DNA from 4 places in the Neptunomonas sp. CHC150 genome. Region 4 is predicted to be linked to each of the others. Evidence: predicted binding sites of a transcription regulator. Region 4 holds the regulator's gene; each other region holds the start of a gene.

Region 1 (7,685 bases), on a different contig from region 4:
CTCAAAGTCGATCCCGTCTGTGGCAACCACAAACTTTGCTTTGCCTTTGGCCGTTGCAGGACTTTCTTTCAAGCGAGTGAGCGTTTCAGATACCGATCCCTCACTACACGTAGCTATATGGATGTTATTCCGCTGTAAAACACCGCCGTCGATATCTGAGGAATTCGTATTACCGCTTTTCAGGCGTTTAATGGTGGCAGGTTTATTTCCGAACGCTTCTAAAAATGCGTAGGGAAAATTCTCCGCGTCAAAATCTTGCTCAGCTAACAGCGATATGGCTTCTTCTATTTCAACGGCGTTCAAGATGTTTTCCTTTGCTGCGTACGTCTATCTATTCATACATGGGTTACTATGCTGTGCACAGTATAAGCGGGCTAGATGGCATTATGAGAAAAATAGTGCTCTAAGCAAGAGTTCGCATCTGTGTTGTTTTAATTTTAGGCTAGTTAGTGTGGTTAGATACAATTTCTTTGAGCAGACTAGATCAAATACGCAGTCTTGAGTGAATTATTGGGTACCATTATAAAATGGCTTTGCCCTGTACTCTCATTCCGGTATGCGTTGACATCGCTTCACTGATTCATTTAGCATTTTGACAACTTAAACGGGAGCATACAGTCAATGGAAGTGACGAATAAGCAAAAGTTAGTTAGGACTTTAATTAATCAAAAGCATAACATTATCGTCAGAGATAAGTGGGGGGCTAACTCCCCTAGGACTAAAAATTTAGTTGTTGACTGGGATCACGACAGTATAGTCATTCATCACTCGGGGAACTCTGGAGAAAAAGATCCTACTGAGATCGAAAAAATACACATGACAGAGCATGGTTGGGATGATGTAGGTTACCACTACCTTATACACCCCGACGGTAAGATATATGAGGGTAGAAAAATCTATTATAAAGGCTCTCATGTTTCAAGAAAGAACACCGGTAAAGTCGGGATTCTCTTGTTGGGGGACTATAACGAGCAATGGTGGGATTTCGATGATACCTTGCAAGAGTCGCATATTGCCGCCGCCAATTCTCTTATAAAAACGTTAAAAGTTAATTTCCCCACGTTAAAGTACCTAGGCGGGCATAAAGAGTTCTTACCTAATGGGGGTTATACATGCCCAGGGAATTTAATTATGGACGTTCTTGAAAAAATGAGAAATAAACATGCCCTCTCTAAACCTTAAAGCAACGATAGTAAGCAGCTTGATTGCCATCGCTGTATTTGTATTCAAACTTTTTTCTGTAGTATTAAAGTTTCCTGATGACCCCACGAGCATACTTGCTTTAAGAGAAAGCCCATCATTGAATAATGAAACGCTACTTCACGATTATTTAGATGTGTCTAACTACGTCATCGTTATTTCTGATGAAAATGGCTTTATTGGTAAGAGTTTATATGGGTTTACCGTCGATTACCTAGCTTATGCGCTAGTATTGTTTAGTGCATTTTTATGGTTGCTGTACGTCGGTAAGAAGAAAAGGAAAAATTGAAGTCTAAAAAAGGCGCGAAAGCGCCTTTGATGCATCTTTTGGAGATATTAGCTCATTTCCATCACGATACGGCCGGTGATCTCCCCTTTCTCCATATCTGCAAAGATCTCGTTGATGTCTTCTAGTTTCTTCGTTTCTATAGTCGCTTTGACTTTGCCTTCAGCGGCAAATTGTAGACATTCTTTTAAGTCCTTGCGTGTGCCTACAATGGAGCCGATGATGCGGACACCGTTGAGTACGGTATCAAAAATGGGGATTGGCATTTCTTCGGGCGGTAAACCCACCAGTACGCAAGCGCCACCGCGACGGATTGATTTGTAGGCTTCGGAAAAGGCGGGTTTTGATACGGCTGTGCAAACAACGCCGTGTACGCCGCCGTTGGTTAGTTCAGCTATCTTTTGGGAAGGGCTTTCTTTCATAAAGTCGATGCTGTATTTCGCCCCAAGTTCTTTTGCCAAAGCCATTTTAGAATCGCCAGTGTCTACGGCAATCACATTCATCCCCATAGCTACGGCGTATTGGATGGCTAAGTGCCCTAAGCCGCCCACACCGACAATAGCCATCCATTGACCCGGTTTTACGTCAGACACTTTGAGCGCTTTGTAGGTGGTGACGCCGGCGCAGAACAAAGGTGCCGCTTCGACATAACTGAGCCCGTCCGGAATTTTGACGGTGTAGTTACCATCAGCTAAGCAGTATTCAGCATAACCGCCATCTACTGAATAACCTGCGTTTTGCTGGTCTAAACAGAGGGTTTCTTTGCCTTCTAAGCAATAATCACACTGGCCACAGGCACTGTATAGCCAAGGTACACCAACTCGATCCCCTACTTTTAAATGGGAAATTTCACTACCTACTTCTACAACTTCTCCTACACCTTCATGTCCTGGAATAAGTGGCATTTTAGGTTTGACTGGCCAATCACCATGGCAAGCGTGAAGGTCAGTATGGCACACACCGCACGCATGGATTTTGACGAGTACATCATGCGCTTTAACTGTCGGAAGAGGCATCTCTTTGATTTCTAAAGGCCCTTTAAACTCATTAACAACGGCTGCTTTCATGGGTACTCTCCTTTACTTCGTGTAAATAGAAATCGTTAAAGAATATTAGAACCGATATTAGGACGCCGTGTTTAGATCTAGATCATCATTCAAGCGCGTTTAGCGTTTGTTTAAAGTAATTAGATTTTTTGCCGCATGCTTGGTGTAAGCTCTGGTTTGTCTTTATGTGTCTGTTAAAAGTGTCAGTAATTTTTACATTTAATGTTTCTTATTGGAGACTTTTTTATAAAAACTAAAGTAAAACAATGGATTGGAATATGTGGCGTAATGTTTGCTTTTAGAGACAGTAGTTATTTTAAGGAATTAGTCATGAAACTATTAGCTTACGCTGCAGTTGGTTTTTCGATGATAGCGGGGGCGGCTCAATCGGCCATCATCACAGCCGATTTAACCCCCATTGTAAACACGGCACAAACGTACTCGCAGACAATTACTTTGCCGACTAATGTCACCTTCGCTGATGTGACACTCGGGCTTATGCTCAAGGGCGACTACGATTTGAGCAGTGAGTACTTTAACTTTTATATTGATGGTACTCAGCTGTTGTCTTGGAACGCCTCTTCACCGGGTATATTTTCCACCACTATCTACCCGCACTATGATTATCTGCTAATGGGTAGCCTGTCGATTAGCGATGTGCAGTGGACCAGCTTTGCTAGTGATCAAACACTTAATCTATCGTGGTCTAATGGGCCGAATGTTAACGCCTATGCTAAAGGAGGCTTAGATTTCGTCTCGTATACGTTAACAGGAACACCCAGTGTGCTTGCACCAAATACAGCGACTCAGCAAGAGGTGCCTGAACCACTTTCACTCGCATTACTAGGCTTAGGTTTGGCGGCTATCGGTTACAGCCGTCGTAAGAAAGCGAACGCTTAGTGAATACGCCTGCGCTGAGGAGTGCAGGCGTATTATTGTAACGTTGTTAAAATCATATCAGTCAGTTCAGGCATGGTGTTGGCAGTAAGGCACTGGGCCGGTGTTGTGAATAAATCATCGTATCCAACATAGCGAATAAACGGTATGTGTCGTTCGTGTGCGGCTTGTTCGTCATAGTCGGCATCACCCACAAATACACGGTTCACATGTTGGCCAGTGATGGCCGCTATTTTATCGAAGTTCTCTGGTTTTCGTTCATCCCCGCCATACACGGCGACAAAGCAATCCAATAGTTGATTATTCTCTAGTGTCTCTTTAATTTCATTAACCGGCGCTGCGCTGTTGATGAATATTGCTATACCTTCTTTTTGTAATGTATAAAGCATTGAGCGAGTAGCGTCGTCTATTGTAAGAGATCGCATCCGGTCGTCTAGCGTAATCTGAAAGCGAGCTAAGAAATCATCCATACTTCCTGTTATAGATTCCAATTGAAATGTATCAAGCATCATTTGAATTTTAACGGCCCGAGGAATACCACCGGTAGACAGATGAATGTGTTTGGCTTGTGCTTGCTGTTCTTTAGTTAGTGGTATTCCAAAACAGTGGATAAAGGCATCCAGTTTGATCATCAAGCTGTCGACGATGACACCATCGAAGTCGAATATAGCGATCTTTTTCATACCGAATACCTTTAATGAGAATCTGATTAGGTACCGTACCTCCTTAGCGGTGATTAATGAAGGCTAAAGAGCAGCATTCATCGATAGTGTGAGTGGCGTGGTATTTCTTCCAATCAGCTGACTTAATTGATGGCTACTATCAAATAGAGCTCCCTTGGCAGCGCCTGCATCTGAGTCTGCCAATATATTTGCGAAGCCTTCAGGCAAGCCCGCGCCAACCAATACTTTGGCAAATTCTGCTTCGGGTAAGTTTTGGTATTGGATCGTGTTGCCCGTGGTCTCGCTTAGGTAATGTGCTAATTCGGCAAGCGTATAAGCGGTATCGCCTGCCAGTTCATAAACGTTGCCTGCTTGATCTTGCGGCGATGCCATGACGGCGGCAGCGGCGGCGGCATAGTCTGCACGAGGTGCTGAGGCTATTTTTCCATTGCCTGCAGCACCAATGAATGCGCCATGCTCAAGAGCGGAAGGTATGCTGGCCAAGTAGTTTTCGGTGTACCAGCCATTGCGTAATAGAACAAAAGGCACGCCAGATTCGGCTAACTTTTGTTCGGTTATGACATGCTCCTGAGCTAATGCCAGCGGGGAGGTATCTGCATGCAAAAGGCTGGTGTATGCGATGAGGGTGACGCCTGAAGCGTTGGCTGCATCAATAACCGCGGAATGCTGAGACGCTCGTTTTCCGATCTCACTGGATGAAATGAGTAAGAGCTTTTTGGCTCCGTTAAAGGCTGTGGCTAACGTTGCTGGTTGATCATAGTCTGCTTGGCGGACAACGACACCGAGATCCGCAAGGTCTTCGGCTTTTTCAGGGCTACGTACGGCGGCGATAATGCTATTTGCAGGTTGTGTTTTAAGCAGTTCATGAATGACCAAACGGCCTAGCTGGCCTGTCGCTCCGGTTACAGCAATCATAGTGTGCTCCTTTTGAATCGAAAATGATTGAATAAGTAATCAAGAAGTCGCTTGATGTAATCTATGCTAAACTCCTAGCTAACTTTTAGTAAGTACGTACAAAAAGGTAAGTATGAAAAAAGATATGATCAGTCATCATGACAACCCTAAGACGCCGCCCGACGTTGCTTATGTGCAGGGTGAAATAGGTATACCTTTGTCGGTGAGAATGGAGCGCGGTGATTTATTTGCAGAGCAATGCCCTTCCAGACAGGTATTGAAGCATGTAACGAGTCGTTGGGGAGTTTTAGTCTTGGTCGCATTAGCCGGAGGGACTTACCGCTTTAGTGATCTGCGTCGTAAGGTAGCTGGGGTTAGCGAGAAAATGCTAGCACAGACCTTGCAAGGGCTTGAGTGCGACGGTTTTGTGAAGCGCGTTTCGTATCCTGTTGTTCCGCCGCATGTCGAGTATAGCCTAACGTCGCTAGGGCTTGAGGTGAGTGGCAAGGTTGAAGCGTTGGCGGATTGGATCGAACTGAACCTCTTCGAGATTTTAGAAGCGCAGGCTAAGCATTCGCAGAACAGCCCGTGATTGGTTATGCCGGTCTATCGGATGCTGCAAAAAGTTGACCTCTGGGTTATTATTTACCGTTAAACGTATAAAGATTTCGCTGACTGTCCTGACAGATTGTTATGGACGATAGAGCCATATTGAGGAAAGTAAGATGTCAGAACCCACTGCGCAAGCGACACCACAACTACCCTACCATCGCGACTTTCCTGTGGGATGGGATGAGCTGCACCGTAATTGTCGCGCTTTATCATGGCGGTTATTGGAAAAGGGCCCGTGGAAAGGCATTATTGCGATCACACGAGGCGGTTTGGTTCCTGCGGCGATTTTGGCTCGTGAATTAGATATTCGACTGATCGATACCGTGTGCGTAACCAGCTACGGTATTGCCGAGGAGGGTGCCGAGGCAATGAAACAAGGTGAGCTGAATATTCTTAAAGGGGTTGAGGGTGACGGTGAAGGCTTCTTGCTTGTAGATGACCTAGTCGACACGGGTAAAACAGCACGTGTGGTTCGTGAGATGTTACCTAAAGCGCACTTTGCAACTATTTACGCCAAGCCTGCTGGCTGCCCTCTAGTGGATACCTTTATTACTGAAGTAAGCCAAGATACATGGATCCGTTTCCCGTGGGATATGGAACCAGCGTTTGCAACACCGCTGGCAGCCAGAAACACATAAGGCGCTAGACGGGTACCGTTTATTTCGTTTAGCATCCAAGATGCACCGAAAAAGAGCAGAATAAATAAGGTGTTAAGGCGCTAAAGTGATCTGCGCGAGCCCCTAGGGCTGGCAAGTCCGCATGAAATCTAAAAAACTGTCCTTGTGGTCAGCTTTTTGCATCTCATAGGCTCAACAGCCAACAGGCTCCCTTAACGAATCATTACATGGGAATGAGGATTGGATTCATGAAAAAAACCGCGTTTAAAAAAGCCCTAACAGGCCTAGCTGCAGGTATTGGTCTTGCAGCTGCGTTAACAGCGCAAGCGGCAGAGCCATTTAAAGTCGGCTTTGTCTATGTTGGCCCTATAGGTGATCACGGCTGGAGTTATCAGCACGACCAAGGGCGCAAAGCGGTAGAGGCGTATTACGGTGATAAAGTGGAAACCACTTATGTTGAGAACGTGCCGGAAGGAGCTGATGCTGAGCGGGTCATTCGTAACTTGGCCAAATCAGGTAATGACCTGATTTTCACGACCTCGTTTGGTTTTATGAATCCAACGCTAAAGGTTGCTAAACAGTTCCCTAAAGTGACTTTTGAGCACGCAACGGGTTATAAGCAGGCCAAAAATATGGGTACCTATGTATCCAATACCTACGAAGGCCGTTATGTCGCAGGCTTTGTGGCTGCAAAAATGACCAAATCTAACAAGATTGGTTATATCGCCTCTTTCCCAATTCCTGAGGTAATCCGTGATATCAATGCCGTTCAATTGGCATTGAATAAATACAACCCTGAAGCCGAGTTGAAAATAGTATGGGTCAATACGTGGTTTGATCCGGGTAAAGAAGCTGATGCAGCAAATGCGATGATGGATCAGGGTGTGGATGTAATTTTGCAACACACCGACTCACCAGCTGCCATGCAAGCGGCTGATCGTCGTGGTGCTTATGCTGTAGGCCAGGCGTCTGATATGTCGAGCTTTGGCCCTAAAGCACACTTGATGTCTGTGGTTGATAACTGGGACCCTTACTACATTAAACGTGTTCAAGAAGTAATGGATGGCACGTGGAAATCAACCGACCATTGGGGCGGCATGGCTGAAGACGAGATTGTTATCCCTGGCTTTAGCGAAAACGTACCGGATGACGTGGCATTAGAAGCACAAGCGCTGATTGATGGCATTAAAGCAGGCACACTACATCCGTTTGCCGGACCGATCAAAAACCAAGCCGGCGAACTGATTGTCGCCGAGGGTGATGTTCTGCCGCACGGCGAAATCGCTGGCATGAGCTGGTATGTTGAGGGTGTAGAAGGCGACATTCCTAAATAAATCGCTCAACCACCTAGGGGCTGTGGTGCGGCCCCTTAGTAACAAATAACACACTGGGTTCGGCCGCCAATATGCCGAACTCCCTCTTTTAACGAACTAAAGGAGGTGTGTTATGA
Region 2 (7,685 bases), on a different contig from region 4:
AAAATTCCTGATGCTGCTGCTTCTGCTTTTTGTTTGGCGTGATAGTCTTGCCCTAATTGGCGTAAAGGAAGGTAAAACTCAGGGGCCAACAACAACAAGAAAAAAGCATTAGTCAAGGTAACAGGCGAAGAACCCAGCTGCCAAGGTAACTTTTCAAGCAAACCTAGTCCTAAATACAAAGCAACCATTGCGATAGATAATGAAGCGAAAAGCTCTAAAGTAGCTGTCGATAAAAAAGCGAGACGCAGTACCCCCATAGAAGTACTTTGATAAGCTTTTGCACTTGATGAAAGCCTTTCCCTTGCATCCTTAACTCTTGAGAGACGTCTAAGCTCAGATAAACCTTGGTTCATATCCATAAATTGATTGGATAACATTGCCAGCACTGAAAACTGCTTTCGGTTAGCATTTGCAGCTTTATGCCCCACCAAAACCATAAAAAAAATCACTAAAGGTGCCGTCAATAAAAAAATGAAAAACGTAATAAGCGATATAGGCAACACCGTTAGCAGTATAATAAATGGGGCTACAGTCACCATAAATGTCTGCGGTTTATAACGCGAATAATAGTCATCTAAGGCATCGACCTGCTCATAAACTCGAGTCGATAAAGCGGCATCTTCATCAATAACCGATCGTTTAGGCCCTAAAAAAGTTAATTCGCTTAATAATTTTTTCCGCAAATTGAAACGAATGTTACGACTCGCTTCAGAGGCGATAAGATCTCTGATGAGATGTAAAACTGATCGTAAAAGCCACGCTAACAGGCCTAAAATCAACATAAAAAACGATAACGTATTAAATGAGACGAGACCGGCAAAGAGGTTAGATAAAGCCCACGCTTGAACAACTATCAAAAGCCCTGCCAACATGCCTAGCACATTCACATAGCGATATTTTATACGTTGAAAACCGACTAAATCTTTCAGGAATAACGTTTCATTAGTAAAAGAGCGCCCTTTATGGCGCTCTTTGTTTTTAGAGTCTTGATTCATTTAGCTCAGGCTTCCTCTTCACCCTCATACCCTTTAAATTCGAGCCAAACAGCATTGATAATGCCAAATGAACACGCTAGCAGCACACCCAGAATCCAAGCAAAGTACCACATATCTTATTCCTCCACCTTGAAGCCACGCTTCAAAGTTATTTACATATTAATACAATGAGTGCGTATTCTTTTCTATGTGAGCTTTACTAATACGCCCGAACATAACCCAGTAGCTCCATAAGGTGTAAATCAAAATAATTGGCACAAAAACACACGCGACAAAAAACATGATTTTAAGTGTCATTTCACTGGATGTTGCATCCCAGAGAGTCAAGCTCATTCCGGGCTGTGAAGAAGACGGCATTAAAAAAGGAAACATTGATCCCCCAGCGGTAACTATAATGCCCGCGATACCCAACGATGAACTCAAAAAAGCCAATGCGCCTTTACGCAGAGCACCAGCCAAACTAGCTACCAACATGCCAGCAACCCCCAACACAGGCGCAAGCAATAACACAGGATATTTTTCATAGTTATTCAGCCATGCTCCAGATTGAATCTCAACCGACTTCATTAATGGAGTTAAGACGTCATTACCATTCACCTGGCTCGTGATCACATACCCATCTATTCCAAAAGCTAACCACAAACCTGCAAGCACAAAGCACAAACATGCCAATAACCCAGTGATTAATGTTGCGCGTGCAACTTTTATTAGCAAGTGGCCATCAGTCTTAATCAGAAGCCAAGCCCCACCTTGAGTCATGATCATTAGTAAGCTAACAACACCGCATAGCACAGCAAAAGGATTCAATAGAGCGAAAAACGTGCCTGTATATGTCACCCGAAGGTAGCTATCAAACTCAAAAGGTACTCCTTGCAATAAATTACCAAATGCCACACCGAAGATAATTGGCGGCACAGCAGAGCCGAACGTAATCCCCCAGTCCCAACTATTACGCCATGAAGGGTTCGGTAATTTAGAACGGTAATCGAAGCCAATGGGTCTGAAAAAAAGCGCGACTAAGGTCAAAATCATTGCAAAGTAAAAACCCGAAAAAGAGGTCGCATAAACAATAGGCCATGCTGCAAAGAGCGCACCACCGGCGGTTATAAACCATACTTGATTTCCATCCCAATGCGGGGCAATGGAATTAATCATTACGCGACGTTCGATATCATCGTTGCCAACTATTCTCAGCAGGCTACCTACTCCCATATCGAAGCCATCGGTTACCGCAAAACCAATCAGCAAAACACCTATCAATGCCCACCATATTAGTTTTAATAATTCATAATCCATTTTACTGCTCCCCCTGAACGCGCATTTGAGCTATATCACCTTCTAAAGCATAGCGCCCTGTATGTAAGCTGGATGGTCCTTTTTTGGCGAATTTAATCATTAGATACATTTCTGCAAAAAGGAAAACAGTATATAGAGCAGTCATCAAGCCCATCGATAGCCAAATCTCGCCTGCTGACAGACTAGATACGGCGACATGTACCGGTAATATTTCTCCTATTGCCCATGGCTGCCTGCCATACTCAGCGACAATCCACCCGGTTTCACAAGCGATCCACGGAAGCGGTAGACTACATAAGATAATACGAAGAAATAAACGGTTGTTGCCGATGCGACGACGCGCATTTTGATAAAAAGCAGTAGCAAAAATGATCAGCATGATGAAACCTGCCGCGACCATAATACGAAAAGCAAAAAAGATAGGCGCTACACGAGGGATACTATAATCAACAGCTTGATCTATCTGTTCGGAGGTTACGTTGTTTATGTCATCCGTAAATGCAGTAACTAGTAACCCATAACCTAAATCGTCTTTTACCTTTTCGAAATTTTCTTTAACAAGTTCGTCTGTAGAACCCGAGCGCAACTTATCAAGCAATTGATTAGCATAAATGCCATTTATTATACGTTGACGGTTATGAGCCTTTAGATCCGCTATCCCTTCCACCTCCTCAGTAAAAGAGCGTGTTGCGATTAAACCTAAGACTCCTGGGATACGAATAGCATATTCCGTCTCCCCTATTTCCTGATTCGGAAAACCGATTAGTGTAAAAGCAGCAGGTGCTTCATGCGTATGCCATTCAGCTTCGACAGCAGCCAGCTTAACTTTTTGAACATCACCTAGCTCATAGCCAGACTCGTCACCTAAGATAATAACACTGATAATAGAAGCCAGACCAAAAGCCGAAGCGATAGCAAATGAACGCCGCGCAAAGGGTAAATCGCGATTTTTGAGTAAGTAATAACTGGAAATCGCTAATACAAAAACCGCACCTGTTACATACCCTGCTGACACAGTATGTACAAACTTAACTTGTGCTACAGGGTTAAATAGCAAAGCGCCGAAGTCGACCAACTCCATTCGCATCGTTTCATAATTAAACTCTGACCCAACAGGATTTTGCATCCATCCATTAGCTATCAAAATCCACAAAGCCGAAAAGTTAGAACCCAATGCAACACCCCAAGTCACTAATAAATGCTTAAGCTTGCTTAGGCGGTCCCAGCCAAAAAAGAACAAACCAACTAAAGTTGATTCGAGAAAAAAAGCCATTAAACCTTCAATGGCTAGTGGAGCTCCAAAAATATCTCCCACATAATGGGAATAATAAGACCAGTTTGTTCCAAATTGAAATTCCATGGTTAAACCGGTTGTCACGCCTAAAGCAAAGTTGATTCCAAACAACTTTCCCCAAAACTTAACCATGTCTTTATAGACTTGTTTTCCGGTAATAACATAAACCGACTCCATGATGGCGAGAATGAATGACATTCCCAACGTCAGGGGTACAAAAAGGAAATGGTACATTGCAGTTAAAGCGAACTGCAATCTAGACAGCTCTACTACAGCTTCGTTAATGATCATCATTTTGACCTACTTCTGCATATTTAAATTAGGCGCTTAACACAGTAAGAAGCACCTACCACTAAACTAGTGCAGATTAAAATAGGCCCACTTTTAAATCATTAACTTACATCAACAAATGCTAATATACATAGACAAAAAAAAGCCTAGCTAACAAGCTAGGCTTTTTCATATGTGTCTGTTCTATTTACGCTCAATTTCAGCGCTATCAGTAACTGATTTAGCAACCATTTTATACGCTTCCTGACCTTTCATTGAGGCTAAATATTGCCCCATTGCGTTCAACGTATCTTCATTTTCTGCCGCTTCTGATTGAGTCACAGCAGTTAATTGAATGACCGCCACACTTCCGTCAGCTAATACAGCTTTAGAGGCTGTAGGAGCACCATCAGGATGCGGCATGGCAAATAGTTTACCAACCACTTCCGCGGGAGCTGAAGAAGCTGAACGGCTAAGCGACTCAAGCGCATTTACCTGAGCATCATCAGCAGCCATGGATAATGATGTACCGCTATTTAACGCGGCTAATTTACTATCAGCTTTTTCATTCAACGCTTTTGAAGCATTATCATAGGCTATTTGATCTCGTAACTGATCAGAGACTTCTTCTAACGATAGCTCTCGAGGCTCAAAATGGTCTTTGACGCGTAAAACCATAGTACGGTCTTGATCAATCTCTATCGGCGTACTATTGAGCCCTTCATTTAATTGCTCATCAGCAAATGCCGCTTCAATTACTTGAGCGTTACTCGTAAACACATCCGCCCCACCAGAACGATCAAAAGGCGCACTCACTTCAATAGGTAAGCCCATTACTTCCGAAGGCTCAGCAAGGTCTCCTGCTGAATACGTGGTATCCGCTAATTGCTCTAAACCTTCTACGTATTCAGACTCAACTTTACGAGTCACGATATCATCTTCAAGAGAACGCTTTAATTCTTCAAATGAAGGCATTGTAGACTCGGTTTCGCTGATCAGTTTGATGATATGGTAGCCAAACTCTGTACGCACTGGCTCAGAAACATCGCCAGGTTTTAACGCAAGCATCGCATTGTCAAAGGGCTCAGATAGCATACCCGTTGTTACATTACCGAGATCACCACCGGATTGAGCCGAGCCAATGTCGTCCGATTCAGCTTTAGCTAGCTCATCAAACGCAGCACCCTGATCCAATTGCGACTTAATTGATTCAGCTTTAGCTAGCGCTGCTTCATCATCTTGGTCAGGAGAAATTTCAACCAAAATATGCGCTACATGACGCTCATTTTGCGGTGCAAAGGACGCTTGACGCTGTTGGTATTCAGACTGTAACTCTTCATCAGTAACAGTTATCGCATCACGCATCGCCTGCTTATCAAGCACAATGTACTCTATAACGACCTGCTCTGGCGTTGTTAACGAACTACGCTCTTGATCATAGCGAGCCTTAATTTCATCGTCGGTGACTGCTACTTTAGCGGCTTCGATATCTAACGGCATAGTAAAGTAGTTACCTGAACGCGTTTGCGTTTCAAGGTCAACTACCTGTTTTAGCTGCGCTGGCACAACAAACGATGAAAGCTGATAAGCATTAGCCTCTTGAGCTAAGATTCGCTCTTTGCGCATCAAGTCACGATACATAAGTGGCGTTAAACCAGCGTTACGAAGTACCGCCTGAAATTGATCCGAATTAAACTTCCCGTCAATTTGGAAGTCAGGCGTTTCTATGATCATTTGATCAAGCATACGATCAGAAACATACAAACCTTTATCTTGCGCCGAGATCAATAAAGCTTTTTGTTCAATTAAGCTTTCTAAAACCATACCGCTGATCACATTCTCATCAAGCAATGCAGGGTTTGCATTCTCGCCCATTTGAGAAAGCAACTGACGACGCTGTATTTGCGTTGCCTGATACAGTTCTTGCTCAGTGATCTCTTCACCATTTACGCTGGCTGGCGCGTTGGAGCCTGCCGTTAGACTGACTAACGATTCGACACCAAACAGTGCGAAAGTAACAACGATTAAACCAACAATAACTTTAGCGACAATACCTTGAGAATTATCGCGAATCGATTGCAGCATGATTCACCTAGTATCCATTGTTCAAAAAAAAAGCGCATTCCCAGAATGCGCCTTTTTCAAAAGTGGCGGAACGGACGGGACTCGAACCCGCGACCCCCTGCGTGACAGGCAGGTATTCTAACCAACTGAACTACCGCTCCAGATTCGGGATTAAAACGCTTACGCGATTAGCCCCTATTACTTGTTAACTGCGTCTTTAAGCGCTTTACCCGGTTTGAAAGTCGGCAATGTAGCCGCAGCAATTTCAATTGGGTTGCCTGTCTGAGGGTTACGACCTGTACGTGCCGCGCGCTCTTTTACAGAAAAAGTACCAAAACCAACAAGTGCTACTGACTCACCTTTCTGCAAAGCAGAAGAGATAGAATCTAAAGCACCGTCTAATGCGCGACCAGCAGCTGCTTTTGGAATGTCTGCAGATGCTGCAATTGCGTCGATTAATTCAGACTTGTTCACGATGTTCCCCTTTATCGAGTCGATTATTTTTTATGTTCTGTAGTCCATGCCCAGCACAAATATCTCGCACTTTATACCAACTGGCAGAAACAAGTGTCAAGCTCCAACCCCCTGATTCTGCCTATGTTTCCGGTTAATGCGTGTTTATTTGTCCTGTTTCAGACTTAGACGATTTTTTTTCTGAAGAAGCAGCTTCTACTTCTTCATCTGATAGCGGCTTAGGTTGATAAGTCAAGGCAATTTCAAGAACTTCATCAATCCATTTTACGGCCTTAATATCTAGGTCGGCCTTAATGTTATCAGGTATTTCTTTCAGGTCACGCTGATTTTCATCAGGAATGACTACCGTTTTAATACCACCACGGTGCGCGGCTAATAACTTCTCTTTTAAACCACCAATTGGCAGCACTTGTCCACGCAACGTAATTTCACCTGTCATCGCTACATCAGCCCGGACAGGTATATTAGTCAGCGCTGAAACCAGAGCTGTACACATGCCTATACCTGCACTTGGGCCATCTTTTGGCGTAGCACCTTCTGGAACATGAATGTGGACATCATTTTTCTCATGAAAATCCGCGGGAATACCTAAAGAACGTGCTCGACTTCTGACTACAGTCAAGGCGGCCTGTATAGATTCCTTCATTACATCACCTAGGCTACCCGTAGTGACTTGCCTACCCTTACCCGGTACAACAGTGGATTCTATTGATAAGATATCACCGCCTACTTGGGTCCAAGCTAATCCTGTCACTTGGCCAATTTGATCTTTCTCTTCAGCTAAACCAAATTTACATTTTTGGATTCCGCTGTAGTGCTCTAATTCTGCAGATGTAATCTTAACCGGAGCTTTCAATTTACCTAAAGATAAATCTTTTACGACTTTTCGGCAGATTTTAGCAACTTCTCTTTCAAGTCCACGAACACCTGCTTCACGCGTGTAGTAACGGATCAAACCTGTGATGGCGTCATCACCCACTTCGATCTCTTTATCTTTAAGCCCATTTTGCTTGATCTGCTTTGGCACAAGATATTTACGTGCAATGTTTAACTTTTCATCTTCTGTGTAACCAGGGATGCGTATTAGTTCCATTCTATCCAGTAACGGGCCAGGGATATTCATGGAATTAGATGTACATACGAACATAACGTCCGATAAATCGTAATCCACTTCCAAATAATGGTCATTGAATGACGAGTTTTGCTCAGGATCAAGCACTTCTAATAACGCAGAGGAAGGATCACCACGGTGGTCCATACCCATTTTGTCGATTTCATCAAGTAGGAATAAC
Region 3 (7,685 bases), on a different contig from region 4:
CCTCTCCCATGTCATGCAGTAGTAAGTCGGTGTACGGCCAAATCGTTTGGTCGGCCAGGCTTGCTACCGTGTCGGATCGTGTTTGGTAACTTGGTATATGGCATTGGCTGCAACCAATGCGCGAAAATAGCTGCTCGCCTCGTTTGACGGAACCAGAATGGCGATTACGCTTATCGGGTACGGCAAGATGCTGGGTGTAAAATGTGAGCATCTTTACCATGTCGTCAGATGCTTCGACACCATCTAGGTGCTGACTGTTCCCGTCGGGTAACGATTGGCACAAAGATTGTGCCTCAGTGCAATCGGCAAAACCAGCAGGGAACAGTGTGTTGGATATACCGATATCATTGCGCAACGCCATGCTATTTTGTTGTTCAATAGTGGGATGGCCGGCTTTCCAGCCAAAACGGCCTATGGCGGTCTGTTGCGTTTTGTAATCCCAGACTCGATTGGCGTGGCCCGAAATGCCATCTTGGTTAAGGTCCTCGGGATCTTCGTGGGCTAGCAAATCGGCTTCAGAAATTGCTTCGAGCAAACCGAGGCCTACCATCGCTGGTGCTACGCGCATGGACATCATAGTATCGGGGTGGAACGACCCATAGCTTAAGTCGGTGATCGTGATTCTAGGTTTTCGTAAGATAACTTGTTCGCCATCAGCAAGCGTAACGGTGTGCTCGTCATACTCCAGTGCTATGCGCCCTTCAGCGGGTAGCCCTTGAATAGACATGTCTTGTAATTGATTGCCATAAGCTGGTTCCGGAATGACTCCCAGTTTACCTTGGGCGAGTAATGTTTCTTGCTGCTCGTTCTGTGGAGCAATGCTCAGATGTATAACCGTCGATGTTGCGGGCTTAAGTTGACCTACATCGGGTGGGTGGCCTCTCCCGTCCCTAACGTGGCAGCGCATGCAAGACCGAGCATTAAACAGAGGCCCCAAGCCATCGCTAGCGGTAGTCGAAGACGGTGATGATACCCAGAGTTTCTTGAATAAACTGTGCCCTAAGTTGAAGGGCATGCGCTCTTCAAAAGACAAGTTACTGGCAGGCTGCGCGAAAGCGTTAGGCGACGCGGGCTTATGCAGTGTTGCAGCGTCCGCCGTTGGTGCGTTTCCCTGGATCGACAGCAATGGTAACGAGGTAGCGATCTCGGCGGTTAAGCATGAGATCGCTACTGTTCCCACAATGAACAGGGTGTGGTGCAGTACCGACATTTATCCCTGAATTGAGCTAGGGTTGTCTAAGCTGTCGGATCCTTCCAATTCGATATTGTCCAAGCCGAGAGTGCTAATCGCTTTCTCGATTGACTTGGTTTGTGTTGTTAGGGCATCCACTACTTTTTGAACAACCGCATTGCCTTCAGTGTTACCGCTTCCAATCAGTACATCAAAGGTATTGCCCTTTTCTGCCTCATCAACCATCGCTTGCATGGCGGCTTCTGTTGAATTGAGCTCGCTAACCAACTGGGTATCCACTTCGGGAGCTTGAGCTTTAACCAGATCAGATAAACTAGGGCCGCTTACTACGCTGCCGTCAACACGGGTATAAGTACCCATGTAAACATTTTTTATGCTTTTAGCATCATAATAGTGGGAGTTGTGCGTGTTATCAGAGAAGCAATCGTGCTCTTCTTCTGGATCATGCAGCATCAGACCTAGTTTAATGCGTTCACCCGCGAGCTCACCATAAGATAGCGAACCCATACCTGTGAGCATAGTCGCTAGACCGCCCTTTTCGCCTTTCTCGGCTAACTGTTTACGAGCGTCACCGCCCTCTTTCCAGTTTTCAGTCATCTCTTCTAGATCAGAAATCAAGAGATCAGTCGCTGCTTCCAAGTAAGCACGACGACGATCACAATGACCGCCGGTGCAATTGTCTAGGCTGAAGTCAGTAGCTGGACGATTACCGGCGCCAGGTTCTGTACCGTTAAGGTCTTGGCCCCACAGTAAAAACTCAATAGCGTGGTAGCCCGTTGCTACGTTAGACTCAACTTCATCGGCTTCTTGTAGAGTATCGGACAGCAAAACAGGCGTGATATCGGTTACATCAACGGTTTCGTTACCAATAGTAATTGATGTGTTAGCTATCACGTTGGCAGCATAAACGGGGTTCTCATCAGATTCAGAACCGTAACTGTTCGCGTCAACGTAATCGATCAGGCCTTCATCTAATGGCCATGCATTGACCTTGCCTTCCCAGTCATCAACAATAGCGTTACCAAAACGATACGCTTCCGTTTGTTGGTAAGGAACACGTGCGGCTAACCATGCTTTACGTGCTGCCTCCAATGTTGCTTGTGTTGGCTCAGCTAATAGTGCATCAATTTTAGCTTTTAATGTGTTGGCCGTGCTTAATGAGTCAGAATAGGTCGCTTCAGCAATATCGCCGTAAGTTTTTAAAACTTCTGTTGCTGTCGCTGCAAGAGCAACGGGTGTGGCAGCACTAATGGCGATGGCAAGTGCCAGCCGGGAAACCGTTTTCATAAAACACTCCTTTAAAGCGATGGAAAATACGTTGAACACGTTATCTAAGTAATATAAATGATAACACTTCTTATTACAATTATGGCTTGTGTTGAAACTTAGCGTATTGATCGGGATCATTTCTTATATAATTTGTTTATTTTACTATGCCTGCTCGGTGTGTTTTTTCGGCGTATCCTTTGCCGCACGGTATTAAAGGCATAACAACCCATGTAGTTAGCCGATTGTTTTATGGGAGTATTTGGCGAGGCCGATACCCATTAGGTATTAAGCAATCGTAGAGAGGTATCATGAAAAGCGTCATCAAGTCTTGGTTAGCCATCGTAACGTGTATGAGTGTTTGTATTGGCGGTCTGGTGTGGGCGGAGCAAGACGCGACACCGTCGCCTGAGTTAAAAGCTCAGTTGGGCCAGCAGTTATTTTTTGATCCTAATTTATCTTTCAATCGCACTATGTCGTGTGCTACCTGCCATGCCCCAGCGGATGGTTTTGTTGACCACCGTAGCCCTGACGTTGGTATGGCGGCTTCTCTAGGTGACGACGCAAAATCGTTTGGCGATCGTAATGCGCCGAGTGTTGGTTATGCGGCATTCGCACCTAAGTTCCACCGGCGCAAAGATGGTATATATGCGGGCGGGCAATTCTGGGACGGCCGCGCGTCAACGTTAGCTGAGCAAGCTGGTGGCCCCCCGTTAAACCCAATTGAAATGGGAATGCCAGATAAAACCAGTGTCGTTGAGCGTTTGCTAGAAAACAATCATTACCAAAGTGCTTTTAAAGGTATTTATGGGGATGCTGTTTTTCAGGATCACGATACAGCATATGACGCTATGACGGATGCGATAGCCGAGTTTGAAAAGGGTGATTTTTTCTCGCCATTTGATTCGAAATATGACCGTTATTTACGTGGCGAGTACACAATGACGTCACAAGAGGAGTTGGGCCGTACGCTTTTCTTCTCCCAACAATTCACTAACTGCAACTTATGCCACCAGCTGCGGACAACCCCCAACAGGGCCGATGAGACATTCACAAATTATCAATATCACAATATCGGAGTGCCAGAGAACAGCCACTTGCGTCATAAAAACGGAGTGAAAGCCATTGATGAAGGCTTGCTAAATAATCCAGCGGTCGAACAAGATGTGGCAGCCCGCGGTAAGTATAAGACACCTTCCTTGCGCAATGTTGCGGTAACTGCTCCTTACATGCACAACGGAACGTTTAAAGATTTACGTACAGTCATTCTTTTTTATAACAAGTACAACAGCCGTAGTAAAAAACGCCAGATCAACCCCGAAACCGGAAAACCATGGCGAGCACCAGAGGTGAATGAAAACCTTTCGCTAACAGAGCTTGAAACAGGCCCCGCATTAGATGATAAACGTATTGATGCACTGGTGGCGTTTTTAGAAACGCTTACGGATAAGCGGTATGAGGCGCTGTTAGAAAAGCAGAAAAGTAAGAAAAAGGGCGCTCAATAGCGCCCTGAGTTAACACTGTTATATGGACGCTTTTAAACGAATAGCACCATCGGCAGCATTGGCCAGTTCTTGACCTTTCTGCACAAAGTGACGGCTAAAGTATTGCTTGTGCTCGTCATGCTCGTGGAAGTTATGCGGCGTGAGTACAGCGGTGAGCACGGGTACTTCGGTTTCTAGTTGCACTTGCATTAAGCCGTTGCATACCGTCTGGGCAACAAAGTCATGGCGATAAATACCCCCATCCACTACCAGTGCGCTGCAAGCAATGGCTGCGTAGCGACCTGTTTTGGCGAGTAGCTTGGCTTGTAGTGGTATCTCATAAGCGCCCGGTACGGCAATTAAGTCAAATTTATCCACATCATAGCCGCGCTCAGCCATTTCATTGCGGAAGCCTTCCCAGCAATTAAGGACGATGTCGGTATGCCATGAGGCATGTATAAAAGCGATGCGCTGATCGCGAATGTTAAGTGTATTAGAATTCGTTGAGCTCTGATTCATGGGTTTATCCTACTAAAAATCACTGAATCAGGGCGAACGGACAGGCAAGCCACGGGCGCTACGACGGCGTATGCCGGACGTAACAGCCCATAGGTCTCCCACCATCGCGTAATACGCCATGGAGGACAATGTCTGACACGCTCTCTATCATCCGGACTATAACCGTCGGCTCTGGAGTCTCACCAGATCTGCTGACCCTTTTTAACTCACTATATGGCTAACAGCATGATATGTACTGCCTACTCCGAGAGTAGATCACATCATATAGCGCATATGACAACTGAGCTAAAAAGGCGCTCGCGGGCTTAGCGTTTCAAGCAAGCTTGATCGGCTTTACCGCCGGTGGGGAATTTCACCCCGCCCCGAGAACGAAATCGGTGTAATACCGATTACAGAAATATATGACTTTATGGCGTGTGTGTAAAGACCGACGTCAAATGACTACAGACTTTCGCCGGGTTCGAGGGTGAAGGGCAGCGAAATGACCCTATCGACAATAGGTTGACCCGATAGCCGAGCTAACAGCTGCTCAGCGGCCATTTGCCCCATACGCTCGCGTGGTGTCACGACGGTAGCGAGTTTTGGAACAATGGCTGAGGAAATATCATGGCCATGAAAGCCCGCAATGCCGATTTGATTGGGAACGGATATGCCGCGGCGCTGACAGGCAAAGAGGGCGCCAATCGCTAGGTCATCATTTGTACAAAAGATACCATCCATATCCGGCTGGGTTGCTAGCGCTTGATCCAGTAACTTGGCGCCGCGTGTAAACGAGGAGGCTTCCTCGGTTTGCAGGCTAAATGGAGCTAGTCCGTGCTTGCGCATTGCTTGTTCATAGCCGCGGATTTTAAAGCGAGTGCGGGCGTCCATTCGAGCGGCAAAGTAGATGATCTTAGTACGGCCTCGCTCAATCATTAGCTCGGTCATAGCAAAAGCGGCGGCCTCGTTGTCAAAACCGATCGCTTGTTCAATGGCTGGTGATACAGAGTCCATGACCTCAATCACAGGAATTCCGGCTGTTTTGATCATTTTGCGAACGCGCTCAGTATGAAAACTGTCCGATAGAATAAGCCCGTCCACGTTGTAGGATAATAGGGCTGCTATGCGTGATTCTTCAGCATCCAAGCTATAACTATAATGCGCTAACATCGTTTGGTAACCCGCCGGATCTGTGACAGATTCTATTCCGCGAATAACCTCTGAGAAAACCTGGTTGGTGAGCGACGGCACCAAGACTCCAATGGCGTAGCTTTTGGACTTTGAAAGGATGTCAGGGCCGCGATTAGGTATGTAGCCTAAATTGTCCAAGGCCGCTTTAATTTTATCGTGCAGCTGCTCCGAGACAAGCTCGGGGTTTTTAAGAAAGCGGCTGATGGTCATTTTAGTGACCCCCACCTGTTCGGCTACATCCTGTAATGTTGGTCTTCTTTTTTTAGTGGTCATGCTTGTGCCTGAGATCCAATGTTACCTGTAACATTAGCACAGCTAGGAGAGGGCTAAAATAAAAAAATGGGTGGTCTAAAAGGGCGGGTAGTGTGAAGGCAGCCGCTATTCAGGTACATTCAAATGGAGAGCGAATGGCTGCGTAGCGGCTTATTAGAAATGCTTACCACTGAACTACTTTAGTAAATGCTATGCTCACAGGCATAGTTATCCACAAGAGTGCAGCAATGTTGATGATGATCCAGCCGTAGCCAGATGAATCACGAAAGTTTTCGTCGTCATGTGCCATTGAATGTCACCTATCTCTTTATTGCTTTTATAATACTAGTACCGCTAAACCAGCCGCCTAGTGTGGTTTGGGCTGCATATTAACAGCCAATGCCGGATTTTTATAGCAAGCTGGCGGAGATGGCCGAGGAATGCCATCAAACCGCGACCAAAGGATTAGGCTAGTCATCCCGTCGCCTAATCCTTGCCTAAAGCCTTAGAGTAGCAGGCATAACTATCTAGCCATGCTAATCATGGCTTTTTAATAGCTGATAACTGCGGGGCAGGCTTAAACCCCGTCGGATTAGGCTGCCGGTGAGTGCGAACAAAACGGTAGCTAGCAATGGTAGTGATATCCAAAGCCACGGGTGCCAAGCCGGTGGTAGATCCAATGGCCCCCAATAAATACCCAATAATAACGCTTCGCTCATCACGGCGGCCACGATGCCACAACTAAAGCCCATCAGTATGTATTCCATGCGATCCAGCCATTGGGCTTGGTGCATAGACGCGCCTAACGTGCGTAATAAGGCGACTTCAAACCGACGTTTGGCTAGGTCTTGTTGCAGAGTCACCACCACCAGCAATAGGCCGCTTAGCACGGTGAGTAGCATGATAAACGAGGCGCTGTCGCTTAGTTTATTAATCAGGTCCTGAGCTTGGTTTAACAGTTGCTCCACATCGATTAACGTCAATGTGGGGAACGCTTTAACCAGCTGCGCTGAATACGGTTTTTGTTCCGGTGTTAGCCTAAAACTCGTGATGTAGGTTGCGGGTAAATCGTTGATAACTCCAGGAGAAAAGACCACATAAAAGTTAGGCTGAAATGACGTCCACTCGACACCGCGAACACTGGTAATAGTGCCGGTAAAGGTATCGCTGCCTACTTGAAAACCAAGCTCGTCTCCAAGCACTAAACCTAGCTCATCGGCCATCGATTTTTCGATAGATATAGCATTGTTGTCGCTGCTCCATTCACCTGCTTCCAGCGTGTTGTGCGCTGGTATGCCGGTGCCCCATGTCAGATTAAGCTCTCGGTTGAGTGTGTTGTGATCCTGTTGTTCTGGTGTGAGGATTTCCTCCGGTAACACGCCGTTAATGGTCGTTACGCGACCACGTATCATTGGGTACAGGGTCGCGCTCACGTCATGCTCATTTAGCCAGGTATCAATTTGATCTCGTTCCCAAGGCTGAATATTAATAACGAAGTTGTTAGGTGTATCAGCGGGTAGTTGTTGTTCCCAGTCATTAAGCAGGTCTTGGCGGGCAAAAAATAGCACGGACATTAAGGTCAATAGCAAGGTTAAAACGCCACCTTGCAAGCGATGCCAATGGCGTTGTTGTCGTATACGCAATGTGAGTAACGGGAAGAGCCTGATCCGATGTTTTAAGCGTTGGTTGAGTTGTTGGATTAACCACTGGACGGCGTAGCCAGACAACCAGCCAATCAGCAGCAATCCTGCGGTCATTAACGCGGCTAAGACCAGCGATTCAACAAACAAGGACATCAATCC
Region 4 (7,685 bases):
AAAAATCATAACAGCGGTACAGCGAGGCTTGCAGTAAATTACATAAACCCTGGCGCAAGGCGGGGTCATCCTCAACTATTAAAACGCGATACATGAAGTGTCCTGTTGGCGTTTTTTAAGGTTGGTCTGTTTGGGTAGTGTGAGTGTTACAGATACAAAGCACTCATCGCAATCAATTAATAAGTGCCAACCAAATGCTTTGCATAAGGATTTACAAGAGGCGAGCCCTGTACCATCGATAATTGTTATCGGCGTTTGTACATGCGGCGAGCATCGCTCATTTTTTAACAAAAGAGACAGGCTGTCATCGTCCTGATTGCAGTGATAGATGAATAGCCCTTTGTTTGAGTGTTGAACCACATTATCCAATAAATTAGAAAGAATACGGTTGAGTGCTTGAGTTGCACTGTGCGCATCATCGCGTCTGTATGACGTGGCGCTGATGGAGTCGACGGTGATCTCCATAGTACGACGTTGCTGCAAGAGCGTCGGTAAATACGTGTGTATGTGCTCATTTATGATGTCGATTGGAGTAAAAAGGTCGCCGGGTGTGCGGGTGGTGCTGTAATTGATGGGTGGGTTAGCTTTAGGGTGCCTTAGTGATGGTCGTCTCATAAGGTGGTTGAGTTGATAGAGAAGATGCTTAGCTTTGTTCGTTTCTTGTTGTAACGTGTCCAGATAAGGTTGAGGCGAAGTGAAACCGATCTGTTGACCCAATAGATAGGTGTATAGGTGAACATTTGATAAAGGCGATGCAAGGTCATGTATTGTCTGGATTAGTTTGTCGTAGTAATTCAGAACAAGACGTATAAAGCCGATGCACGAGAATAAGATCGCCAACCACAGTGTCGGCATAAATAAGGCTGTTGTGGTGTATGTAGACCAAGTGCAGACGGTGTAACCATTCTCCCAACAATGATATTGACTACTGTTGATTATCAAAGGGTGAGAAGTCTGTGACTTCAACAATTGTTCGAAATACGGGAGAGCCATTTTTAAGCGGCTCAATTCAGCCAGTGTGTTATCTAAACCCTCACCCGGATAAATAAGGTCATTATCCTTCCAGAGCGTGATTAATGATAAGTCGGGTTCCTGATATAACAACCGCCTAAGAGACTGTTCTATGGGGTAATCATCTGATAATACTTGATCGATTGTCGCTTGAAATAATTGCGTACGCTGCATGTTATTAATAACCAGCGCATAGCTACAAAGTGCGGCTAGCAGGGCTAAACTAAACCACAGGCGATATTGGCTAAGGCATTGTAGACTGATTAATTTCATGGTTATCCCTTGTGAGCTAAGAGCGCGCACGTACGGTTAACGGTATGGCGGCGTTAACTCTGTTTCTGTAACCATGATTAGTTGAATAAGGCCGGTTGTCTGTCCTTCAAAAGGAGAGTTTTTGAGCGCAATTAGTGCTGTTTTTATTTGAAAGGGCAATGCCGTTTGAGTCCGGCATTGCAGTATATGAGGTCAGCCCTAAAGAAAGAGCAATGATAGAATGCTTTATATAGATAACTCTTGCGTATCGGTTGGCTCTGAAGTGCCAGGGCATTCGCCGGATATTTCATAGAGCTTGTCGATACTTAACAGCTCAATTTCTTTGCCATCAACAGCCAGAATTTCGCTTTTCTGGAAACGTGTAAAGATACGGCTCACGGTTTCGACGGCTAAGCCTAAATAATTCCCTATTTCATTGCGTGACATGGAAAGACGGAATTTGTGCTCGGAGTAGCCTCGGGCTTTGAAGCGTTGCGATAGTTTTAATATGAACGTAGCAATACGAGCTTCAGCGTTCTTTTTAGAAAGCAAAAGCATCATTTGCTGGTCGTCCTTAATCTCTTTACTCATGGTGCGCATAACTTGGCGACGTAATTCCGGCAGTTGGCCACAAAGGTCATCTAAATTATCAAACGGAATTTCGCAGACGGCAGTTGTTTCAAGCATTTTAACCGAGATCGGATAAATGCCATCGTCATACCCGCTTAGACCGACAAGTTCACCAGGAAAGTAAAAACCGGTAATTTGCTCTTCGCCTTGGTCCGTAATTGTGTAGGTTTTGACGCTACCGGCGCGAATGGCGTATACGGATTTAAAAGCATCGCCTTGGTGAAAAAGGTGATCGCCTTTCTTTAGCGGACGGCTTTTTTCGATAATATCATCGAGACGGTCCATTTCGGTCATGTTGAGTGATACAGGCAAGCACAAAGAGCTCAAACTGCATGTTTTGCAGTGTGACTGATGAATACTATGAACTTTCCCTTCTTTACCGCAATCTGTCATGACAATTTCCTGTCGTAATTAGCCAATACTGCCTCGTTTACAAAGCAGATTATGGACTATTTAGGAAAGCGGGTGAAGGCTATATTAGATAATTCTTGAATAACCGAGAGTGGTATGCTCCTTTGGTATAAAGGCATCGAAGGCCATGCATATGCGCCTGATCAATAATCGACCAGCAGGCGAAACAATAATTTTGTCTTTTTTAACCGATAACAGCTTGTCTTCTTTAAACTGATTGATTTCAGGTAACACATCATTGAAATAGTCAAAGAAGTCGATGTCGTATTTTGTCTCTATCGCGGTAGTATCCAGTGAAAAATGACAAATAAGTTGGGTGATAACATCACGACGTATATGGTCGTCTTTAGTCAGCTGTATGCCACGCCTAATGGCACGGCCTCGATCCTCAATGGCTGCACTCCACGCCGTAATATCGTGCTCGTTTTGATAATACACGTCTCCTACTTGGCTAATAGCCGATACGCCCATGGCGATTAAATCGCAATCGGCATGTGTGGTGTAGCCTTGGAAGTTACGGTGTAATTTGCCTGTTTGTTGAGCGATAGCTAGTTCGTCTGTCGGCTTTGCGAAATGATCCATGCCAATATAGACGTAACCGGCATTGAGCAGTTTTTGAATCGTTGACTGTAAAATAGCCAATTTTTCATTGGCGCTGGGCAAGTCGGCTACATTGATATGTCGCTGAGGGCGAAACCGATCAGGCATGTGGGCATAGTTAAATACCGATAAGCGATCGGGGCTCATGTCGATAACTGTATCGAGTGTTTTATTGAACGTTTCGAGTGTTTGGTGCGGTAATCCATAAATTAAATCCATGTTAATGGATTTAAACCCCAATGAGCGAGCCTCATCGAGAATGCGCTGTGTATCTTCAGTTGACTGCACGCGGTTAACGGCTATTTGTACCCGAGGATCAACATCTTGGATGCCTAAACTAATCCGGTTAAAACCTGTAGCGCGCAATGTTTTTAGTGTGTTTGAAGAAGCTTCACGCGGATCTATCTCGATTGAATAATCGCCTTTATCGTCATTGCGCAGAGCAAAGTGATGACGTAAATGTGTCATCAGTTCTTGCATTTGCTCGTCACTGATAAAAGTAGGCGTGCCGCCGCCCCAATGCAATTGGTTTACAATACGCTGGTTACCGTACCAAGCAGCGGCTTGTTCTATTTCTTTGTAGAGAGTGTCTAAGTAAGGCTGGGCTTTATCGCGGTTGCGCGTAATCACTTTATTGCAGGCGCAGTAGTAGCAAACATGCGCGCAAAAAGGGATATGTATGTATAAAGAAAGCGGTGCATGAGCATCACTGGTTTTCAATCCGGTGCGAATTAAATCAATTTCGTTATGCTCAGTATCAAACTGTAAAGCCGTTGGGTATGAGGTGTATCGAGGGCCTGCTAGGTCATAGCGCTTGATTAAATCTGTATTCCAAGCAAGTTGAGTCGGTTGAGCCACAAATAGATCCTCTGTACATCATCATAGTATTGACGCCATGTTAGAGGATACGGATGTGTGTTGTTTTGACAGGGGTCAAGCTAGTGCGTTAATCCCGTCCATGGAATGGTGTAAATGCCAAAGGCGATAATCACGATACCAGCTACAGTATGAATCCATTGGCGCTGGAGTAATTGTTTGATCTCATTAGCTAATAACCCAGTTGCAAGCATGGCAGGTAGGGTACCCAAGCCAAAGGTAAACATGAGTACAGCACTTTCTAACGGATGTTGTGCAGAGGCACTCCAAATAAGCGTGCTATAAATAAGACCGCATGGCAGCCAACCCCAAAAGAAGCCAAGCAGTAGAGCTTGGCTAAGAGTCTGAACGGGCAGTAGTTTGCTGGCGGCGGGGCGGATGATAGACCATAACCCTTGCCCCAATTTTTCGATTCGGGTTAGCCCTTTCCACCATTGCCCGATATAAAGCCCCATGGCGATTAACAAGAGACCTGCACCCGTGCGCAGTATAAGTCCGGTCACGGGATCTTTGATCATGAATCCAAGACTGCCCACCAAAAAACCAGCCAAAGCGTAACTGAATATTCGCCCAACGTTGTATGCAACCAAGTAGTAGCGACGAGACTGCGTCATGGCAATAGAGGCTGCAATACCACCGCACATACCCAGGCAATGAGCACTGCCAAGCAAACCTAATATAATAGCCGTGGTGAGTGTGAGGCTGGTGGGCACGTTATTTACTTCTTATCTTGTTTTGCTTCGTCGGGTATGAGGTCGTCATCGTCGTCATATAAAATGCTGTGCGCGGGTGAATCAAGATCATCGTATTGGCCGGTATTTACACTCCAAAAAAAAGCCCAAATAGCAGCGCCCGTTAAAATAACAGCAAGTGGGATAAGAAAAAAAAGAATTTCCATAATTAACGACTCTTCTGGCCTGAGTGTAGCGGTTTACGACGGGGTAACCGAGTGAGACGCAAAGCGTTGCCTACAACAACCAGTGAACTTGTAGACATGCCAATAGCTGCCATATAAGGAGCCACAAAGCCCAAGGCTGCTAGGGGAAGCGCCAGCAAATTATAGCAGATTGCCCAGCCTAGGTTTTGACGAATAATGCGCTGAGTTTTACGTGCTAGGACAATAGCGTCGACTAAGCAGGTTACTTCACTACTAATCAGTACAGCATCTGCATTCGTTTTGGCGAGATCGGTTGCACTGCCCATCGCTATAGAGGTTTGAGCACCGGCTAACACGGGAATGTCGTTGATTCCATCGCCTACCATGATAACTTGCGCCCCTTGGCGCTGTAGTTGCTGTATGTGCGCAAGCTTATCCTGCGGAGAAGCATTGCTGATAATGTCTGTGATAGCGAGTTGTTCGGCTACTGCGGATACAGCCGATGAGCTATCTCCGGTGAGCATGCTAACGCTAAACCCTAGGCGCTTTAATTGCTTAAGGGCTAATGGAACGTCGTTTCGAATTTGATCACTCAGGCTAAACCAGGCTATTGGGGCTTGATCGTTACATAATAATAGCCACTGCTGTTCTTGGTCGGGAGCGTCACGGTAACTGATCGATTGATTGCACAGTTGAGAGGCGAATTCAGGCTTTCCTAAACGGTACTGTTGTTGGTTATATTCGCCGCAGATACCTTGTCCTAAACTCGCCTTTATGTTGTCGGCTGATTGGGCTCCGAAGCGGTGAAACGCTTTAGCGATTGGGTGTTCAGAGTGGGCTTCTAATGCGGCCGCTACCGTTAACGCGTGCTCAGTATCGTAATGCCCGAACGTTACTGTTTGCTGTAGAGAAAGGTTACCTTCTGTCAGTGTGCCTGTTTTATCAAAAACAATATGCGTTGCCGTTGAGAGGCTTTCGAGCACATGCCCGCGAGTAATGAGTAAGCCATGTTGGCGCAGTGTACCGGTAGCCGCTGTTAGGGCGGTTGGAGTGGCTAATGATAGAGCACAAGGGCAAGTGACCACCAGTACTGAAAGAGTGATCCAGAATGCGTTCTCTGGAGCGATATGCCACCAAGCGTAACTCACAACAGCAGCGGTAATGAGTACAGCGGCTACGAAATAGCTGGCTACTTTATCAGCTATTTGTGCAGCCTTTGGCTTTTCTTGTTGGGCACGATCTAATAAGCGCACAATGGCTGATAATTTTGTTTCTGTCCCCACGCTTGTGAGCTGTATTTGAATGGGGTTCTCTACATTAATTGTGCCGCCGACAACAGGGTCGTTGATATGCTTGCTTAATGGGCGATACTCGCCAGTTAATGCAGATTCATCTACCGATGTGCCGCCCACACAGATTGTACCGTCCGCCGGAATTATATGGCCGGGTTTGACTAACACAACATCGCCAACGTTGAGCTCTGTTGCTGGAACCAATGTTTCATTGCCGTTGATGATACGAGTGGCACTGGAGGGTAAAAGGTTGAGTAATGCGTTTCCGGCGCGACCTGTACGGTGGCGCGCTTGCATTTCAAGGTAGCGGCCAATCAATAAGAAGAAGGTAAACATGGTAACCGAGTCATAATAGACTTCTCCGGTTTCCAGCAGGGTAGCGGCGGCACTCGCGAGGTAGGCTCCTCCCACTGCTATCGATACAGGCACATCCATACTTAAATGGCGGGCTTTCAAATCTCGTAAGGCAGCCACAAAAAAAGGTCGGGCAGCATAAAACACGACAGGGGTGGCGATAATCAAGCTGACCCATCGAATAAATGCTTCGTAGACCGGCTCTATGCCTTGTAAAGCACCTGCATATAACGCCATAGCCAACATCATTGACTGCATCATGCCTAAGCCAGCGACACCTAAGCGGCGAATAGCACGTTTCTTTTCAACCTCAAGCAGCTGCTCTTCTTTATCTGGGTGATAAGGGTGGCCTTTGTAACCGATACGATAAATGGACGACATTATATCGCTGAGTTGTATATCGGTCTCTTTCCAACGGATACGAGCGCGGTGGTTCGTTAAATTGACCGAAGCTTGGATGACGCCCGCTTGTTTCGCTATATGATGCTCTAATAGCCAGACGCAAGCGGCGCAGGTGATCCCTTCGATAACGAGAACGGCTTCTTTGATTCCAGGCTCTACTTCAGAAACAAACTCTTTTTGAATAGAAGGGTTGTTATAGAGAAGTAGCTCATCTTGAACACTGCTAGGTAACTCTTGCCCAACGAGTTCAGGAGGTAGGACCAGTTCACCTTGACGATGCTTGTAATAATGCGTCAAGCCGCTGGAAACAATGGTTTCGGCAACGGCTTTGCATCCGGGGCAACACATAGGTTGCTCTTTATCGTTAATAAGCGCGCTAAAGTGTGTGCCGGATGGAATTGCCTGTCCGCAGTGAAAGCAGCGTTCGTTGGTAGAGCTTTGCATGTTTAAGGGCTCTACTGCTCTGGTTTCATATCAACTGTTTTTTGATCGTAGGGCGGCTGCATTTCTTCATGGAGATGCCAGCTTTCGTCTGCAGGGAATAAAAACAAAAAGCGTTTGCCGGTGATTTTTCCTGTTAGGGAGCCCGTGTATAAGTTTTGAGCGCCAATGGCTTTTAACGTAATTGCTTGGTCATATTTTTGGTGCGTGGGGTGAACAATATCGAGGGTTAGCGATGCAGGAGCCGGGTTCAGGTTTCCAGAAAGCGAAACCATAACATCACCGGTAATAGTATCTAGTTTGACTTGAGCTTCGATATTTTGATCCAACGCTCGTTGGTTCTTTTCTGATTTTACTTCGTAGCCACGGGCGATACGGTAATAATCATCTTTGACTACGCCGTCCATCGTTACGATTGACAGGTATAAAAAAGAAAAGCCGTAAATAAAAACAGCAATAAGAGGGGTAAGGATGAACCATAACCAAGGTTGTTTGTACCACGGTGCTATTACTTCGTTTTCTTCAGTCATATCTCTACT

Evidence for each region. The regulator FNR, encoded in region 4, switches genes on or off when oxygen is low (the NO sensors DNR and NnrR bind a similar motif). The targets are predictions, from matches to a motif close to TTGATNTANATCAA.
Region 1: a site for FNR is predicted at 2,626-2,639, ahead of adhP (alcohol dehydrogenase AdhP). Genes of this name have one in related genera too.
Region 2: a site for FNR is predicted at 3,978-3,991, ahead of OW491_RS17585 (cytochrome ubiquinol oxidase subunit I). Genes of this name have one in related genera too.
Region 3: a site for FNR is predicted at 2,586-2,599, ahead of OW491_RS09485 (cytochrome-c peroxidase). Genes of this name have one in related genera too.

The regions. Positions count from the first base shown of each region.
Region 1 covers NZ_JAPNXU010000008.1:133,142-140,826, reverse strand. Annotated here, with positions in the region: gene OW491_RS09940 (DNA methyltransferase) at 1-303, opposite strand, end outside; gene OW491_RS09935 (N-acetylmuramoyl-L-alanine amidase) at 622-1,182, shown strand; gene OW491_RS09930 (hypothetical protein) at 1,163-1,489, shown strand; gene adhP (alcohol dehydrogenase AdhP) at 1,537-2,553, opposite strand; gene OW491_RS09920 (PEP-CTERM sorting domain-containing protein) at 2,863-3,432, shown strand; gene OW491_RS09915 (HAD hydrolase-like protein) at 3,465-4,112, opposite strand; gene OW491_RS09910 (SDR family oxidoreductase) at 4,176-5,027, opposite strand; gene OW491_RS09905 (helix-turn-helix domain-containing protein) at 5,236-5,598, shown strand; gene gpt (xanthine phosphoribosyltransferase) at 5,732-6,256, shown strand; gene OW491_RS09895 (BMP family ABC transporter substrate-binding protein) at 6,484-7,569, shown strand; gene OW491_RS09890 (2-oxoglutarate and iron-dependent oxygenase domain-containing protein) at 7,682-7,685, shown strand, end outside.
Region 2 covers NZ_JAPNXU010000017.1:6,651-14,335, forward strand. Annotated here, with positions in the region: gene cydD (thiol reductant ABC exporter subunit CydD) at 1-995, opposite strand, end outside; gene cydX (cytochrome bd-I oxidase subunit CydX) at 1,001-1,108, opposite strand; gene cydB (cytochrome d ubiquinol oxidase subunit II) at 1,155-2,291, opposite strand; gene OW491_RS17585 (cytochrome ubiquinol oxidase subunit I) at 2,293-3,873, opposite strand; gene OW491_RS17590 (SurA N-terminal domain-containing protein) at 4,060-5,940, opposite strand; tRNA gene OW491_RS17595 (tRNA-Asp) at 6,004-6,080, opposite strand; gene OW491_RS17600 (HU family DNA-binding protein) at 6,118-6,393, opposite strand; gene lon (endopeptidase La) at 6,527-7,685, opposite strand, start outside.
Region 3 covers NZ_JAPNXU010000008.1:38,533-46,217, reverse strand. Annotated here, with positions in the region: gene OW491_RS09495 (di-heme oxidoredictase family protein) at 1-1,210, opposite strand, end outside; gene OW491_RS09490 (imelysin family protein) at 1,211-2,479, opposite strand; gene OW491_RS09485 (cytochrome-c peroxidase) at 2,770-3,963, shown strand; gene OW491_RS09480 (6,7-dimethyl-8-ribityllumazine synthase) at 3,982-4,461, opposite strand; FMN riboswitch at 4,597-4,835, opposite strand; gene gntR (gluconate operon transcriptional repressor GntR) at 4,903-5,904, opposite strand; gene OW491_RS09470 (hypothetical protein) at 6,068-6,193, opposite strand; gene OW491_RS09465 (FtsX-like permease family protein) at 6,420-7,685, opposite strand, start outside.
Region 4 covers NZ_JAPNXU010000006.1:242,617-250,301, forward strand. Annotated here, with positions in the region: gene OW491_RS07160 (response regulator transcription factor) at 1-94, opposite strand, end outside; gene OW491_RS07165 (hypothetical protein) at 79-1,284, opposite strand; gene fnr (fumarate/nitrate reduction transcriptional regulator Fnr) at 1,510-2,286, opposite strand; gene hemN (oxygen-independent coproporphyrinogen III oxidase) at 2,371-3,762, opposite strand; gene OW491_RS07180 (sulfite exporter TauE/SafE family protein) at 3,843-4,493, opposite strand; gene ccoS (cbb3-type cytochrome oxidase assembly protein CcoS) at 4,499-4,678, opposite strand; gene OW491_RS07190 (heavy metal translocating P-type ATPase) at 4,681-7,149, opposite strand; gene OW491_RS07195 (FixH family protein) at 7,161-7,676, opposite strand.